DNA from 3 places in the Mesorhizobium sp. WSM4810 genome. Region 1 is predicted to be linked to each of the others. Evidence: predicted binding sites of a transcription regulator. Region 1 holds the regulator's gene; each other region holds the start of a gene.
The links. Region 1 encodes LexA, which represses DNA repair genes until DNA is damaged. Its sites were predicted from a motif close to TGTTCNNNNTGTGTTCNG; they were not measured.

Region 2: a site for LexA is predicted at 1,865-1,882, ahead of uvrA (excinuclease ABC subunit UvrA). Genes of this name have one in related genera too.
Region 3: a site for LexA is predicted at 1,807-1,824, ahead of parE (DNA topoisomerase IV subunit B). Genes of this name have one in related genera too.

The regions. Positions count from the first base shown of each region.
Region 1 is NZ_JBVVQV010000017.1:138,234-142,102, reverse strand. It holds gene AC0L3O_RS23235 (ComEC/Rec2 family competence protein) at 1-1,621, shown strand, start outside; gene lexA (transcriptional repressor LexA) at 1,615-2,367, opposite strand; gene AC0L3O_RS23225 (molybdopterin molybdotransferase MoeA) at 2,472-3,677, opposite strand; gene moaC (cyclic pyranopterin monophosphate synthase MoaC) at 3,677-3,869, opposite strand, start outside.
Region 2 is NZ_JBVVQV010000009.1:74,835-78,703, forward strand. It holds gene AC0L3O_RS15505 (SRPBCC family protein) at 1-256, shown strand, start outside; gene AC0L3O_RS15510 (ATP-dependent Clp protease proteolytic subunit) at 278-883, shown strand; gene AC0L3O_RS15515 (hypothetical protein) at 930-1,379, shown strand; gene uvrA (excinuclease ABC subunit UvrA) at 2,023-3,869, shown strand, end outside.
Region 3 is NZ_JBVVQV010000009.1:203,238-207,106, forward strand. It holds gene gcvP (aminomethyl-transferring glycine dehydrogenase) at 1-386, shown strand, start outside; gene AC0L3O_RS16075 (GGDEF domain-containing protein) at 458-1,627, opposite strand; gene parE (DNA topoisomerase IV subunit B) at 1,895-3,869, shown strand, end outside.

The sequences.
Region 1 (3,869 bases):
ACCGTTAACCGCACGCCTTTCTTCGTCGATCGAGAAGGCGCGCGAAACCATCGCCGACCATATCAGGGACAGCATCGGTGGTGCCGAGGGGGAGATTGCCGCTGCGCTGATCGTCGGCGTGCGTGCCGGCATCCCCGAAGAGATAAACGAATCGATGCGGCGCACCGGCATCTACCACATCATCTCCATTTCCGGCCTGCACATGGCGCTTGTCGCCGGCACCGTCATGGGATTGCTGCGCGGCGCCTTTGCGCTGTTTCCCGACTTTTCGTCGCGCCGGCCGGTCAAGAAATATGCGGCTGCTGCCGCACTCGTCTCCATCGCTGCCTATCTGATCTTTTCCGGTATCGTGGTCGCGGCTGAACGCAGCTTCATCATGCTGGCGGTAATGCTTGTCGCCGTGCTGTTCGACCGGGCGGCACTCACCATGCGCAACCTGGCGATTTCGGCCATCGCCGTTATCGTCGTGTCGCCGCACGAGGTGGTCGGCGCAAGCTTCCAGATGTCGTTCGCCGCGACTGCGGCTCTCGTGGGCGCCTATGCCGGTTGGTCCGACTATCGTGCCGACAAGGCCAAGGCGCCGCGACAGCGACGGTCACCGGTCGCTTTCGTCACGCGCAAGCTCGTCGCCGGGGCAGGCACCATCGCAATGACGTCCATCATTGCCGGCAGCGCCACCGCGCTCTTCGCCATCTGGCACTTCCAGCGCGTCTCGCCGCTCAGCCTGTTCGCCAATCTGGCCGTCATGCCGATCGTCACGATCGTCATGTTCCTGGCCGTCCTCAGCGCCTTGGCAATGCCTTTCGGCCTCGACGGCCCTTTCCTCTACATGATGGGCAAGGGCCTGACGGCGATGATTGCAATTTCGGGATGGATCTCGGAGCGTTCGCCGGTCGATGCAGTCGGCCTGATTTCGTTGCAATCGGTTCTGCTGGTGACGGTCGCCCTGGTCATCGCCACGATGGCGACGACATGGCTGCGACTTGCGGCACTTCCCTTTGCGCTCGCCGGCCTGCTGACGATTTCCGAGACGCGCACCCCCGACGTGCTGATCTCGGAGGATGCGCATCTGGTGGCGCTGCCGATCGGCGGCGGCGAACTTGCCGTCAACCGGATGCGTTCGAACGAATTCACCACCGACAACTGGAAACATGCGCTGGTTTCAACAACGATCGTCGAGCCGGAGACATTCGAAAAAGGAGATGTGCGGTTCGACATCGCCGACCCGGCCGACCTGCCACCGGGAGCGCCTTTCACCTGCACTGCCGGCCTGTGCTTGGCCCGGCATCCGTCCGGCGCGCTCATTGCGCTCGCCGACAACCGCAAAACCGCGCGGCCGGCCTGTGCCTTTGCGGATTTGATCGTCATCGACGATGCCACAGCCTATTACAAACCCTGCCGCAACCCGCTGGTTCTCGTCGTCACCAAACGGCAGCTCGCTCGCATGGGCAGTGCCGCCGTCTTCTTCGATCCGCTATCGGCGACGACGCGCGCAGAAATCCGTTTTGCCGTCAGACAGCCATACAGGCCCTGGCATGAGCAGCGGCGGTTTTCGCGCGAGGCGAGGGGCCTGCCGCCATACCTCAGGGCCGAGAAACCCAAGAAGCCTGCCGTTCAGTAACGCCGGATCAGTCCGACGAGCTTGCCCTGCACCTTGACCCGGTCCGGCCCGAAGATGCGCGTCTCGTAGGCCGGATTGGCGGCTTCCAGTGCGATCGAGGCACCTTTGCGGCGGAATCGCTTCAGCGTCGCTTCCTCCTCGTCGACCAGAGCGACAATGATCTCGCCAGGCTGGGCGGTGTCGGCGTTGCGGATGATGACCGTGTCGCCGTCGAAGATGCCGGCCTCGATCATCGAATCACCCTTGACCTCCAGCGCGTAGTGCGTGCCGCCGGTGATCATGTCCGGTGGCACCGAGATCGAATGCGTCTGGTGCTGGATGGCGTCGATCGGCACACCGGCAGCGATGCGGCCCATCACCGGTATGGAGACGGTGGCAACGACGTCGTCGTCATTGCCGGCCGCACGCATGCGCGAAGGCGCCGGCTTGATCTGCCGTCCGAGGCCGCCCTGTCCAAGGCCGCCTTGCCCAAGGCTGCCTTGAATGACGCTCGGCGAGAATTTGCGCGCCGCATTGAGGCCCGGCGCGATCGAATCGGGCAGGCGCAGCACCTCCAGCGCGCGGGCGCGGTTGGGCAGGCGGCGAATGAAACCGCGTTCCTCCAGCGCCGTGATCAGCCGGTGGATCCCCGATTTGGAGGCGAGGTCGAGCGCTTCCTTCATCTCATCGAACGAGGGCGGAATGCCGCTTTCCTTCAGCCGCTCGTGGATGAACATCAGCAGTTCATGTTGTTTGCGTGTCAGCATCGCGACCCCCAACAGAATCAGAAAAACAAACCCAGAACAAACACTATCTGTTCCATTTGTGTTCCGCAACCATTTAAAGTTTAATGAATGTGTTGACGCTTTGTTCAGCGTAGCATCAGCACGCTGCAGGCGGCGCCCGCTGCGGCCGCGGGAGCGAATGGCTCGCGCACGACCAGTCCGTTGGCGTCGGCCAGCATTCTGAGCATCGAGGAATCCTGGATACTGAACGGCGTTGCCTCAAGCGTGCCGGCTTCTTCCTTCACCACCGCGCGTACATAGTCCTGTCTGAGATCGTTGGCCGGCATGGCGGCGCCAAGCCGCGCCTGACGCATGTCCTGGCGGAAAGCGCGGCCGCCGAGCCGCGCCAGCAGCGGCTTCAGAAAGAGCTGCGTGCAGACCAGGCTGGCCACCGGATTGCCGGGCAGGCCGATGCAGCGGATGTCGCCCAGCCGCCCGAACATCAGTGGCTTGCCGGGCCGCATGGCGATTTTCCAGAAATCGAGCGCCATGCCTTCACCGGTCAGCACGTCATGGACGAGGTCGTGGTCGCCGACCGAGGCGCCGCCCAGCGTAACGATGACGTCCGCGCCTGCGGCGACGGCTTTTTTCACCAGCGCGGCGATCGCCTCCTTGCGGTCGGGGGCGATGCCGAGATCGAGTGCGCAGGCGCCGACCGAGCGGGCCGCGGCGGCGACGCCATAGGCATTGGAGGAGATGATCTGGTCGGGGCCAAGGTCGCTGCCCGGCGGCAGCAATTCGTCGCCGGTGGCGATGATGGCGACCAGCGGCCGTTTCACCACGCTGACCTGTTGGTGGTTGGCCGATGCCGCCAGCGACAATGCCGCCGGATCAAGCAGGCGGCCTTTCTCCAGCAGCGCGTCGCCCTGCGAGAAATCGAGCCCGAGGCGGCGGATGTTGCGGCCTTCAACCGTCGGCGCGGTCACTTCGACGATGCCGCCGCCGAGGTCGCGGACATTCTCCTGGATGACGATGGTGTCGGCGCCAGCGGGAAGCGGCGCGCCGGTGAAGATGCGCACGGCCTGCGCCGGGCCGACTGTCCCGGCAAAGCCGCGTCCGGCCGGCGCCATGCCGATCACCGAAAGTCTCGCGGGCACGGAGGCGACATCGTCGGCCCGCACGGCATAGCCGTCCATGGCCGACGCGTTGAATGGCGGCTGGGTGCGGAGCGCGATGAGCGGCTCCGCCAGCACGCGGTCGGCGGCGTCCATCAGGGCGACGCTTTCAGCCTGCAAGGGCGCAGCGTCCTCAAGCAGGTGCTCGAGCGCCTGGGCGACCGCAAGCAGCGCCATTATCGGCCTGCCCCCTGGGCGTCCGCCTTGTAGTCGCCGGATTTGCCGCCGGTCTTTTCCATCAGCCTGATGTTGGAGATCGCCATGCCGCGGTCGACCGCCTTGGCCATATCATAGATGGTCAGGCAGGCGACCGAGACGGCAGTCAGCGCTTCCATCTCGACGCCGGTCTTGCCGGTGACGCGGGCCAGC
Region 2 (3,869 bases), on a different contig from region 1:
GCGTTATTCCTGGCGGGAGCGGCCGGCGCCTGGCGATACAGCGGATCCGCTCACCAGCCCGCTGGACAGTATCGTCACCTTCACGCTCGACCGCACTGTGTCGGGCGGCACCCATCTGCGCATCGTCCACAACGGATTTGCGCGAGTAGCCACGCCTGCGATTGCCGGCGCCGGTTGCCGGGTTTCGCTCAACGCACACAGCCCAAGACAGACCATAGCCGCAAACACGCCTCGCCTCGTCCTGCGCGCGGCCTGAGCAGCACAACGGAGAAAAGCGATGAGCGGTTTTGCCAATCTGGTGCCGATGGTGATCGAGCAGTCGAGCCGCGGCGAACGCGCCTTCGACATTTTTTCGCGGCTGCTGCGCGAGCGCATCGTCTTCATCAACGGTCCGATCGACGACAATGTGTCGGCGCTGGTCTGTGCCCAGCTCCTGTCGCTGGAATCCGACAATCCCGATAAGGAGATTTCCCTCTACATCAATTCGCCGGGCGGCGTGGTGACCAGCGGTTTCGCCATCTACGACACGATGCAGTATATAAGCAGTCCGGTATCGACCGTCTGCATGGGCTTTGCCGCCTCGATGGCCTCCTTCCTGCTGATGGCCGGCACCCCGGGGCGACGCATCGCGCTGCCCAACGCCAGCATCCTGCTGCACCAGCCGTCAGGCGGTTTCCAGGGCCAGGCCTCCGACATCCAGCGCCACGCCGAAGGCATCCTCAGGACCAAGCGGCGCATGACCGAGCTTTACGCGCACCACTGTGGTCGCACGTTCGAAGAAGTCGAACGCACGCTCGACCGCGATCATTTCATGACCGCCGCGGGGGCAAAGACATGGGGCCTTGTCGACCATGTTTTTGACACGCGTAAGAGAGCGGCGTGAAAGGGTAGCCGGCTCATAAGCAACGTCGGTCAGCCGTTCGGCTAGTTTGATCGCCACCGGTCTGGCTTCGGCCAGAGTGCGGCGATACAGTCCGCCGATGTCTGAGATCTCACGCATTTGCTCGCACCGGCTGATTGTCGGTATCGCCGTCGCGGCGATGACCTCCGGCGCGGCGTTCGCCGAAGACAGTTCACCGCCTTCGCAGAACGGCACGCTGCCCGGTGTGACCAACGACTATCGCATCGCCAAGCCGGCTGCCGAACCCGACGAGGCCGTGCCCAGCAACGGCCAGTTCAAGATCGGCGATACCGATGTCAGGATTTCCGGCAGCATAATTTTCGATGTCGGCGCGGGCTCGATGAAGGCCCCCGGTGATAGGACACCTCCATCGGCCTCCATCGCTGCCACAATCTCAAGGCACTCGTGCGCCTGCGGCTCTGAAACGAACAGCCCCGCCGCTGCTTCCGCAAACGGTCGGGGCTTTTTTTGGATCTGAAATCCAAACTCGCCGGGAGTACACTGCCGGCTTTTGATTTCGGATGCTTCGCGGCATTCAGCCGACGATCCGACTAGTAGTCTCTGATTTTAATGGGATCGGCAGGTCACGGTTTGTCGGGCGGCGCAAAACGCCTAGCCCTGGCACTTATGCCTGCCGCGGCTCCAGCGACACGTGGAGCCTCAAGGGACTGTCCGGTGGAGTCATTCCTCTGCTCTCCTTTTCTGTCCATTGCGACTGGTGTCGTCCGAAGCGCATATCGCAAAGCCTGCGGCGTCTCGCAGGCCGCCTTGGGGCGGCGAGGCCATCGAAAGACGGTCGGCTTCGGTGACGTTCGGAGTCTGCCCCCCTGAGCCCGAGACGTCAACAGTTGGATAGCCGATTTACCAAAAACGTGATCGCTTGTGTGGCGAATCCGAAAGTTGCATCCGTTTTGAGCAGCGCGACGTCGGCTGTGGATTACATGAACGCATTTGTCAGGAGCGTGTTCGGCCTTTGTTCTTTCCGCTTGCTCGCCCGCGCGAAAGACGGTTAAAGGCTTGGTCGAGAGTTCTCTCGAAACGGTGGCGAAATTACCTACATAGGGGATGGCCGGGACAACCCGCCATCCCACGAGATTCCAGATCTGAGGCGGCGACCGGCGATGGCCGACCATAAATATCTTTCCATTCGCGGGGCGCGCGAACACAATCTGAAGAATGTCGATCTCGACCTGCCGCGTGACAGCCTGATCGTCATGACCGGGCTGTCGGGGTCAGGCAAGTCGTCGCTCGCCTTCGACACCATCTATGCCGAGGGCCAGCGCCGCTACGTCGAGAGCCTGTCGGCCTATGCGCGGCAGTTCCTCGAAATGATGCAGAAGCCTGATGTCGACCAGATCGACGGCTTGTCGCCGGCCATCTCCATCGAGCAGAAGACCACGTCGAAGAACCCGCGCTCGACGGTTGGCACCGTCACCGAGATCTACGACTACATGCGGCTGCTGTTCGCGCGCGTCGGCATCCCCTATTCGCCGGCCACCGGCCTGCCGATCGAGAGCCAGACGGTGTCGCAGATGGTCGACCGCGTGCTGGCGGTCGAGGAAGGCACGCGTCTGTTCATCCTGGCGCCGATGGTGCGAGGCCGCAAAGGCGAATACCGCAAGGAACTGCTGGAGCTGCAGAAAAAGGGTTTTCAGCGCGTCAAGGTCGACGGTGTCTTTTACGAAATCGCCGACGTGCCGGCGCTGGACAAGAAGTACAAGCATGACCTCGACGTCGTCGTCGACCGCATCGTCGTGCGCGGCGATCTGGCGACGCGGCTTGCCGATTCCATCGAGACCGCGCTGAAGCTCGCCGACGGGCTGGCGGTGGCCGAATTCGCCGACCGGCCGCTCGACGCCAGCCAGACCGGCGAGGATTCGGTCAACAAATCGAAGAATGAGACGCATGAGCGCATCCTGTTCTCCGAAAAATTCGCCTGCCCGGTGTCAGGCTTCACCATTCCCGAGATCGAGCCCAGGCTGTTTTCCTTCAACAACCCGTTCGGCGCCTGCCCGACCTGCGACGGCCTCGGCAGCCAGCGCGCCATCGACGCCAGCCTGATCGTGCCCGACGACAATCTGTCGCTGCGCGCCGGCGCCGTCAGCCCATGGGCGAAATCGACCTCACCCTATTACGTGCAGACGCTCGAGGCGCTGGGCAAGGCTTATGGCTTCAAGCTCGGGGACAAGTTCCGGGACCTGACCGAAGAGGCAAAGCGAGCCATCCTGCACGGCACCGGCGAGCGCGAGGTCACTTTCCAGTATGATGACGGGCTGCGCTCCTACCAGACGACAAAGACCTTCGAAGGCGTGATCCCCAATCTCGAACGGCGGTGGAAGGAAACCGAATCTGCCTGGATGCGCGAGGAGATCGAGCGCTTCATGTCGGCCACGCCTTGCCCGGCCTGCCGCGGCTACCGGCTGAAGCCGGAAGCGCTGGCGGTGAAGATTGCCGGCAAGCACATCGGCGAGGTCACCGAGCTGTCGATCCGCAAGGCCGACCAATGGTTCACCGAGCTGCCCGCCGCACTCAGCGACAAGCAGCACGAGATCGCGGTGCGCGTGCTCAAGGAAATCCGCGAGCGGCTGCGCTTCCTCAACGATGTCGGGCTCGACTACCTGACGCTGTCGCGCAATTCCGGCACGCTGTCGGGCGGCGAGAGCCAGCGCATTCGGCTGGCCTCGCAGATCGGCTCCGGCCTCACCGGCGTGCTCTATGTGCTGGACGAGCCGTCGATCGGCCTGCACCAGCGCGACAATGCGCGCCTGCTCGACACGCTGAAGCATTTGCGCGACATCGGCAACACGGTGATCGTCGTCGAGCATGACGAAGACGCCATCCTGCATGCCGACTATGTCGTCGATATCGGCCCGGCCGCCGGCATCCACGGCGGCCACATCATCGCGCAGGGAACGCCGCAGCAGATCATGGCCAGCCCCGCCTCGATCACCGGCAAATATTTGTCCGG
Region 3 (3,869 bases), on a different contig from region 1:
TCGACTATGGTTTCCATGCGCCGACCATGTCGTTTCCGGTCGCCGGCACGCTGATGGTCGAGCCGACCGAGTCCGAGCCCAAGCGCGAGCTCGATCGCTTCTGCGAGGCGATGATCGCGATATCAGGCGAGGCAGCCAAGGTGGCGAAAGGCGAATGGCCCCTAGCCGACAATCCGCTGGTCAATGCGCCGCATACCGCCGCCGAGGCGCTGGCCGGCCAGTGGACCCATCCCTATTCGCGCCTGGAGGCGGCCTACCCCGCCGGCGATGCCGACACGTCAGCCAAATACTGGCCGCCGGTGTCGCGCATCGACAATGTCGCCGGCGACCGCAACCTCGTCTGCTCCTGCCCGCCGCTGTCGGAATATCTGGGGGCGGCGGAGTAGACCATGATCCCGAAAAGTGGAATCCGGTTTTCGGACAAGATCATGGTCTAACAAGAAGATAGAAGCCTCAATCAGGCAGAACGCAAGGCCGGCGCGTCGGCCTTGCTCGCCTTGTTCTGGGCGACGACGCGATTTCGCCCGGCGCGCTTTGCCGCATAGAGTGCGGCGTCGGCTTCGGCCAGCACATTGTCGAGACTGGTGCCATCCGTCCCGCCAAAGCCGATGCCGCCACTGACTGTGCTGCGCAACGGACCAAGCTGGGTGGCGACGACTTCCGTGCCGAAGGCGACGCTGATCTTGCTCGCAATGTCGTAAGCCTTCTCTTCAGTCATCCGCGACATGACGAGGACGAATTCCTCGCCGCCCAGCCGGAAGGCGTCGACGCCGGTCCTGGAGTATTTTCTGACGACAGCGGCGAAGCGGCGCAGAACCTGATCGCCAACCGGATGACCGAATACATCGTTCGTCTTCTTGAAATGGTCGAGGTCGAACATGGCGACGGACATGAACGGGCCGAAAATCCGCTCGCCGTAGAATGCCGTCAACGCCCGCCGGTTCATCAGCCCGGTCAATGGGTCGGTCATGGTCTCGGCCTTCAGTTCGATCTGCGCCTGCAAATGGTGCAGGGAGAGCGTCAATGCGCCGAGCCCCGTCATGCAGGCGACCGCCACGGCGGAATTCAACCGTTCGGCCCAGTTGTCGGGCGCAACGCCGAGCACCCATTGGCCCTTGACCAGCAGGACCGCGCCGCAAAGTCCGAAGGACAGCGCACAGACGCCGCTCAGGAACGAAACGACCAGCAATATCCGGCGATCATGACCACCTTTGATCCAGAACATCACCCCGATAAGCGAGAGCAGCGCCGTTACCGTCGCGTAGGTGACGATGAAGCCGACGCCGTCAAAGCCCAGCGACGTCGCGCCTGCGCAAACCGCCATCGCAGCCAGGGTCGGCAAGATGGCGCGCCTGTAGTCATGGACGCCGAGATACTGCATGGCCGACAGGCAGAGGGTCAGAAGGCCCAGGCTGAGAAGCGCAAGTACAATCTGGCAAAGCCAGGGGCTGGGATGCTTGGCATAGTGCCAGAACAAGACCACATGTGCGACGAGCACGAGAATGCCGCACGCCACCGTCAGCACAAAGCGTGCCTGTGGCGCGGTGCACCAGATCGCAAACAGGGTGATGCTGAGGCACGTGCCCGACAGCGCTGCCGCAAGCAGGAGCGAACTGTAATCCAACATGCGTAAGCGACAGCCTCTTCTCGGGTTCTGCCGCATTCTAGGTCAGCAGCAATCCGCGAATACCCTTTTTCGGCCAACCTTCCGGCGTAACCTCCGGACAAGGTTTACAAAGCGTCGATGCCCTCGGCCCATTTCCGCCGCTTGGTTGTCGAATGGTTTTGCAGTAAGAGGCTCTATCCTCGAACGTAACGGGAACCTCCGTCGCCTGCCCGCAAAAAGCGTGGCAGTATCGGGTGGTGATTCGCAGCATCGCAATCCAGGACCAGCATGAACGACAGCAACGATCTTTTCGGCAATTTGGACAAGCAGCCGCAACCGGTTCGCGCCACCGCGCGCCCGGCCGACCCGCTGGTGCAGGCGGCGAAGCGCCCGGCATCCCGCGACGGCAGCGAGAGCTACAGTGCCGCCGACATCGAGGTTCTGGAAGGGCTGGAGCCGGTGCGGCGGCGGCCCGGCATGTATATCGGCGGCACGGACGACAAGGCGATGCACCATCTGTTCGCCGAGGTCATCGACAATTCGATGGACGAGGCGGTCGCCGGCCACGCGACTTTCATCGATGTCGAGCTTTCGGCCGACGGATATCTGGCGGTGACCGACAATGGCCGCGGCATTCCGGTCGATCCGCATCCGAAATTCAAGAAGCCGGCGCTCGAAGTCATCATGACGACGCTGCATTCGGGCGGCAAGTTCGACAGCAAGGTCTACGAAACCTCGGGCGGCCTGCACGGCGTCGGCGTCTCCGTCGTCAACGCGCTGTCGGACCATCTCGAGGTCGAGGTCGCGCGCGGCCGCCAGCTCTATCGCCAGCGCTTTTCGCGCGGCGTTCCGGTGACCGGTCTGGAGCAGCTCGGCGAGGTGCATAACCGCCGCGGCACCAGGATACGCTTCCATCCCGACGAGCAGATCTTCGGCAAGGGTGCGGCGTTCGAGCCGGCGCGGCTCTACCGGATGACGCGCTCGAAAGCCTATCTGTTCGGTGGCGTCGAGATCCGCTGGACCTGCGACCCCTCGCTGATCAAGGAGAAGGACACGACGCCGGCCAAGGCCGAGTTCCATTTTCCCGGTGGCCTCAAGGATTATCTGAAAGCCTCGCTCGGCGACGAATTCCAGGTCACCCGCGAAATCTTTGCCGGCAAAAGCGACAGGCAAGGCGGCCACGGCTCGCTCGAATGGGCGGTGACCTGGTTCGGCGGCGACGGGTTCCTCAATTCCTACTGCAACACCATTCCGACCGGCGAAGGCGGCACCCACGAGGCCGGCTTCCGCAACGTCTTGACGCGCGGCCTGCGCGCCTATGCCGAGCTGGTCGGCAACAAGCGCGCTTCGATCGTCACCTCGGAAGACGTCATGATCTCGGCGGCGGGCATGCTGTCGGTGTTCATCCGCGAGCCGGAATTCGTCGGCCAGACCAAGGACCGGCTGGCGACGATCGAGGCGATCAGGATCGTCGAGGCCGCGATCCGCGACCCCTTCGACCACTGGCTGGCCGACAACCCGCAGGAAGCTTCGAAGCTGCTCGAATGGGTGATCGCGCGTGCTGACGAGCGGGTGCGCCGCCGCCAGGAGAAGGAAGTCTCGCGCAAGAGCGCGGTGCGCAAGCTGCGCCTGCCCGGCAAGCTCGCCGACTGCACGCAGAATGCCGCGGCCGGCGCCGAGCTCTTCATCGTCGAGGGCGATTCGGCCGGCGGCTCGGCGAAACAGGCGCGCGACCGCGCCAGCCAGGCAGTGCTGCCGCTGCGCGGCAAGATTCTCAACGTCGCCAGCGCCGGCAACGACAAGCTGGCTGGCAACCAGCAGATTTCCGACCTGATCCAGGCGCTTGGCTGTGGCACGCGGTCAAAATACCGCGATCAGGATCTGCGCTACGACCGGGTCATCATCATGACCGACGCCGACGTCGACGGCGCCCACATCGCTTCGCTGCTGATCACCTTCTTCTATCAGGAGATGCCGAGCCTGGTCCGCGACGGCCATCTCTACCTGGCGGTGCCGCCGCTCTACTCGATCCGCCAAGGCGGCAAGGTCGCCTATGCCCGCGACGATGCGCACAAGGACGAACTGCTGCGCACCGAGTTCACCGGGCGCGGCAAGGTCGAAATCGGCCGCTTCAAGGGGTTGGGCGAAATGATGGCCGCCCAGCTCAAGGAAACCACCATGGACCCGAGAAAGCGCACGCTGCTCAGGGTCGACGTGATCGATGCCGAGGCGGCGACCAAGGATGCGGTCGACGCGCTGATGG